One region of the Pelotomaculum sp. FP genome, then DNA from elsewhere that is predicted to be linked to it. Evidence: riboswitches for the same ligand, from Rfam matches in the RefSeq annotation. Region 1 holds a riboswitch; the other holds the start of a gene.

Region 1 (3,158 bases):
ATATAAGGGGATAGCGAATATCCGAAACTTGCGCCGGTCGGGTTTTCAATAATCCTGATTTTTTCGCCGGGATGACCAATACCGGGAGCCAATGTAAATATATTAATGTGCAGGAAAAGACTCTTGCAATGGATGGTAAGAACCCCGTCAGCATCAACATAAGCCTGGTCGGTATCCGGTTCGAGAACCAGATGCGGCTGGCGTTGGGAGTAGAAGCTGCCTTCAACGACATAAGGGGATTTTTCAATGATCTTCCTGGTATCCTGTCCCTTAATTAAAGGAGCTTCAATATAAATATTGGGGTACTCTTTGTTTACCTGCGGAGCGTCAGCAGCCATTGTTTCCAGAATATTTAAGTATCCAGGCAGCTGCTCCAGTTCAAACTTAACCTTTTTTGCTGCTGCGCGCGCTTCGGCTCTGGTCCTGGCGGCTACTACAGCAATAACATCACCACGGTGATAGATCATATCCTCAGCCAGGATCGGGCGATCAAAACCGTCCGCTTTGGCGAGTATATGGCCACAGGGCCACATAATACGATTATTCCCTTTCACATCTTTATGGGTAATAACCTTCTCAACGCCCGGCATCTTTTCCGCTTCCGAAGTATCTATAGAAAGCAGCCTGGCATGAGAAACCCCCGGAAGGACTACAGCCAGGTGCAGGGCGTCGGGCATTTTCATGCCGATGTCGTCGCCGTAATCGCAGGTTCCGGTTACTTTAGCCAGGGCAGCCGGCCTGGGATATCCCGTACCGTATATTCTCCCGTCTGCCGGCATTTTGTAATTAAGGTCCTCCATGGTCATTTCACCGCGCATCACCTTGGCGGCCGCCATGACCGCATCGACCAGCGGCTTATAGCCGGTGCAACGGCAAGCGTTGTGGTTCTTCCGGAACCATTCGCGAACTTCCTGCCTTGTGGGATTGAGATTGGTATCAAGCAACGCTTTTGCAGAAACAATAAATCCGGGCGAGCAGAACCCGCACTGCACTCCACCATGTATGATCCATGCCAGCTGCAGAGGATGCAGATTTGCCGGGGCGCCTATCCCTTCAATGGTTGTAATCTTGCTGCCGTCTTTAATGTTTTTCATTTTTTTAACGCAGGAGCGAACAACTGCGCCATCCAGTATGACGGAACAGATGCCGCACTGTCCAACGCGGCAGCCCACCTTCGTACCGGTAAGGCCAAGACGTCTTATAACGTCGGCAAGAGTATCTGTCTCGGGATCGCAAACCAACATACGTTCGGAGCCGTTAATATACAGCATCATCTTTTTTGTTGCCATTGTTTTCCACCCTTCATGCTTATCACCATAGATAATTCTGTACTCCTTTCCACACTGGGGGGCATGCCGGTTTCCCCGCACACCTGACGTCCTGGCAGTCTTAGCATAGCATTAGCCCGCCAAGATCGGAGCTATAAAATTAGAATCAGACCCATTGCATCGCCAATGTCAAACGCCAAAATTGTAACCCGCGGCCTGTAAGAAATAGATGGGGAATGTTCCACTATCACCTCCTCGCCCGGCTCTATAAAGAGCAAGTTGCATGCCAGTAAAAGCTTTTTATTAAAAATAAATATCTTCAATCCAGGATAGAGCCTATTTTTTTGCCTAAATTAATTTTTCGAAAATTACATCCTGTTTTTTTACTTATAAAAAGGCTACTTTTTATTTTTGAGTTATCTAACCGAGGTATAAATCTTTTTTACACTGTAAGAAAAATTTATACATCTTCGAATTCGGGAAACTCTTTGTATTAATACTTTTTGCAATTATTACACAATAGAGTATACTTATATAAGGTAGAAGGAGAAACAGAAAATAAATAATAGAATTTCTTACAAGAATAGGTATAAATATAGACGTTGCCAAGGTATAATCTTTTAATTATTACAATATAAGGATGACGCAGAAACTCCTTACATGTATTTTGGGACTAATCCGTGAACTAACCTTCCAGTATATTGACATATTTTACAAGGATGTGAAAGTATGGAAGCTGAAAGTTCTATAAGTCTGCATAATTGTTTTAATGAATTAATGAAAAAGACAGATATGGTTATTGATGATCTAACATTGCCCAAGCTCTACAAAATAGAATATGAATGGGAAAAGTTTATTCATGGCAAACCAATAAATAAAGATATAGTTCCCAAGCTAATTTATAAATCCTGGCAGAGAAGTATGGAATATGGGGTTAATCCTAACCTAAACAACAGAAAAATTTTATCTCCAGAAGAGATAAAAAAACAAATATCAGATAGTAAGGGCATGATCGATAGATTTGGCAATATTGTTTTGGCCTTACAAAGAATGGCCAGAAAAAAAGGTTTGAATATACAACTTTTCGATAACCAAGCCAGGAATGTCCAAGTGCTTGCTTCAAGTTATTTGCATCAAGGGTTAGAACTTCGGGATATGTTTCCCGTTCCAGCCAGCTCATCTGAAATGGATATTGGAACTACTGCAATTAGTATAGCTTTACGCGAAAATAAATCTGTGCAGGTGCTAGGACCTGAACATTTCAATAAATATCTTCATGATACTTATTGTTCGGCAGCTCCCGTCCATAACAGCAGTGGAAAGGTAATCGGCGCTTTAAATATTGCCAGTTACAGTTATAAACAAAACAAAATAGATACTTTAGTCTTGGTAACATTTTTAGCAAGAATACTTGACAATGTATCTTTTACCATGGATACCCTGGATAAATTGGGTATCTATGACTTAGCTATAAGTAAAACCTTTGAGTATTTACCTCAAGGTGCTGTTTATATTAATGATAAAAACTCAATTAACCGTTATAATGATAAAATAATTGATATGTTGAACATTAATGAACAAGATATCGTACCGGAACTTTTAAAATATGTTTCCACGCTGCTACAATATGACAATAATGATTGTGTAGAAAAAAAAGAAATTATTTTAGATATTAAAGGCAAAAGAAAATCATTTTTGATGTCTACTAGAAAAATATTTAATAAAAAGTATGAAGATAAAGTAATATTACTGGAAAATATAGATCAAAATTTACCAGGCAATAGGGCTAGTTATACATTTGATGATATTGTTGGCAGCAATGAAAAATTCAACGAAATGAAAATGATAGCGCAAAAAGTTGCTAAATCCCATGGTTCAGTTTTAATATTT
Region 2 (3,158 bases), on a different contig from region 1:
GCCCAGCCCGATCAGGTAGGTCGGGTCTCTAAAAAGAATATACATGCCTGCCACGCCCAAAAGTCCCAGGCTGACACACATGAGGCCGGTTACAGAGCCGCCTTTAAAGGCCAAAGCCAGTGCGGCAGGCAGACCTTTCTTAGCTGCTTCACAAACCCTGAGGTTACTCTTTACCGAGACGGTCATGCCTACGTATCCGCAGAGAGCCGAGAAGACAGCTCCGATGATGAAGCCCAAAGTAGTAATCCAGCCCAAACCGAAAAAGAGTAAGACGGCGATGATAATGCCGACCACCGCGATGGTTTTGTACTGACGGGTCAGGTAAGCCATGGCGCCTTCCTGGATAGCCTCCGAAATCTCGATCATGCGTTTATTGCCTTGCGGTTGTTTCAGAATCCAGGAAGCAAGATATAATGCGAAAAGAATACCGAGCAATGACGCATACACTGCATAAATAGATAGCCCACTAAACAAAATCCAAACACCACCTTAAGAAACCTTAATTTTAAATATAATGAGCGGCAAGCTGACTTTAAAATATGCTGCTACCACCTCCTGCGCAAAATGATGGCCCTTATTTGCCGCCATTACCTCCCAGACAGATTTTTTCATCTGAAGAGGGGGCCTTCAAAAAATAAACCGGATACTGTAATGGAAAGAAGAAAAAACTATTAATTGAAATTATACCCCTTTTTTTACCAAACAATCCATTTTATTATCTATAATAGTCTGGTAGAGGTCTTGAAAAATAAAAAAACCAGGCAATACAAATTTTTGTAATGTCTTGAACTTATACTATTATAGCTTTTTAAACTAAATTTGCCAAACCCTATTTTTATTAGATATTTATTGACTTTATAAATTCCAGTAAATAAAATGATAAAAGAAGCGAAGGAGTCGCTTTATGTTGAAAAATGATTACGCTTTTGTAGATACTAGAGAGCCTTTTATTTTTCAATAGACTTGATCCGTATATGAGTTCTCCGAGCCTGCTTACCTGGGACTTGGTAGTTATGGTTAATGGGCCGGAAGGGTGTGTATGGGAAACCTGCGCACCTCCCACTGCGGAAAGGAGAACACTACCTGATTACCACACACGGTAGATGATGCTTTTCGCATAACCTGCCGTTTTTTATTGGTCGGGTGTAATAGCCTAACAACTATTTACGAAAAAGACCATGAAAAGGTGGTAACTGATATGGAGATTATCTGGCAAGGGATAATTAAGGCCTGCGAAATGCTCTTGCAGGGAAACCGTGAAATCATGCAGGTTACAGTGCTAACTATTAAGGTTTCAGGTCTTGCTACCCTGATCAGCGTTATAATCGGGCTCCCTGTAGGTGTATTTTTAGCTTTATCCGTTTTCCCGGGGCGGAGGCTCTTGGTCAGCCTGGTTAATTTCGGGATGGGTCTGCCGCCGGTTGTGGTGGGATTATGGGTGAGTATTTTCCTCTGGCGGAACGGTCCGCTTGGTTTCCTCCACCTGATGTATACGCCAACGGCTATGGTACTGGCCCAGGCCATTATTGCCTCACCTATTGTAATAGGCTTTACCATCGCCGCCATCCAGCAGTTAAATCCCAAAATAAGGCTGCAGATAATTGCCCTGGGGGCTACCTGGTGGCAGACCCTCCTGTTCCTGGTGCGCGAAGCCAGGATGGGGCTCCTGGCGGCAGTGATGGCCGGTTTCGGAGGGGTTATCTCCGAGGTGGGAGCCTCCATGATGGTCGGAGGCAACATCAAGGGAGAAACTTCGGTCTTGACTACCGCGACTGTATTGGAAGTCTCCAAGGGCAACCTGGATGTGGCCATAGCTATAAGCGTAATCCTCCTGGCGCTTGCCTACGGTGTCACCTTATTTCTCACCATCCAACAACAGAAGAGGCCTGTATGAGCAATAATAATATTATAGAAGTAAAAAATTTAAACCTGACCAAAGGGAGAAAAAAAATCCTTGACATTGAATACTTCTCTCTTGAGGAAGGAGAAGCGGTAGCCCTGATTGGCCCAAACGGGGCCGGTAAGAGTACATTTATGCAGGTGCTGATGCTTTTGCAACGGCCTACCGGAGGAGAGCTGTTCTTTAAAGGGGACAGGGTGGATTGGAAAAAACCTATTGCTTACCGCCGCCGCATGGCCATGGTCTTCCAGGAGCCGCTGCTTCTGGATACCACTGTTTATCATAACGTGGCCTCCGGATTGAAGCTGAGGGGTTTTAAAGTGGATACCATCCCGGCCAGGGTAAGTGAATGGCTGGGGCGCCTGGGAATCGCGCACCTTGCCGAACGCCAGGCGCGCTATTTGTCCGGCGGCGAGTCCCAGCGGGTGAGCCTGGCCAGAGCGCTGGTCTTAGAGCCGGAGGTCCTTTTCCTGGACGAGCCTTTTGTGGCGCTGGATGTTCCGACCAGGGCTGCCTTGACTGCCGAACTCGCCCGCATCTTGCGGGATACCCGCATAACGAGCGTGTTTGTGACACATGATTATAGTGAGGTGCCCCTACTGGCTGAGACCGTGACAGTCCTGGAGCAGGGGAGGATCATCCAAAAAGCTTCTCCCAGGGAGATTATGACCAGGCCGGTTAGCCGTACCGTGGCCTCTCTGGTAGGGGTTGAAAACATGATTCCAGGTAAGGTGGTAGGGACTCAGGATGGGGTAGTGTTGGTGCAGGCCGGACCTCATCGCCTTAAGTCTTTAGCGGCTGTCCCGGTCGGAACCAATGTTCTAATTCTGTTACGACCGGAAGACATTAAAATTTTTAAAGGGGTCTCCCGCCATGGGGATAATAGTTTTGGCGGCAAAGTTTCCGGGCTTTTACCACACAACTACCTGTATAAAGCTGTAATTGACTGTGGTTTTCCGGTAATCGCCTTTGTGAACCCGGAACAGGTTATGGGTGGAGAAGTGCTAGCTGATAATGAAATTACGGTCCAGTTCAGTCCTGATAAAGTACACCTGATTAAACAGTAAGATTAATATAAATATGGGCAAAGCTAGCTCCAAGGGCCTTTGGCGCGGCGACACATAGGAAGGGAACAAAGCAATATGGGTACCTAAGATGCTTAAGCCAATATAGAATTATATGACAAGTCCTCCTTAATAAGAGGAATTTTTCTTTTATAAAGACGATAATAGATAGAGCCCATCATATCAAAAGTGAA

The links. Region 1 has a riboswitch for molybdenum cofactor ahead of Psfp_RS00020 (molybdopterin-dependent aldehyde oxidoreductase). Riboswitches for the same ligand answer to the same signal wherever they lie in the genome.
Region 2: linked by a shared signal. The riboswitch ahead of Psfp_RS17950 (ABC transporter permease) and the one ahead of Psfp_RS00020 (molybdopterin-dependent aldehyde oxidoreductase) in region 1 are both predicted to bind molybdenum cofactor.

What each region holds. Positions count from the first base shown of each region.
Region 1 covers NZ_QFGB01000001.1:6,798-9,955, forward strand. The annotation lists gene Psfp_RS00020 (molybdopterin-dependent aldehyde oxidoreductase) at 1-1,289, opposite strand, end outside; molybdenum cofactor riboswitch at 1,316-1,432, opposite strand; gene Psfp_RS00025 (sigma 54-interacting transcriptional regulator) at 1,998-3,158, shown strand, end outside.
Region 2 covers NZ_QFGB01000062.1:22,121-25,278, forward strand. The annotation lists gene Psfp_RS17945 (sodium-translocating pyrophosphatase) at 1-477, opposite strand, end outside; molybdenum cofactor riboswitch at 971-1,091, shown strand; gene Psfp_RS17950 (ABC transporter permease) at 1,199-1,894, shown strand; gene Psfp_RS17955 (ABC transporter ATP-binding protein) at 1,891-2,967, shown strand.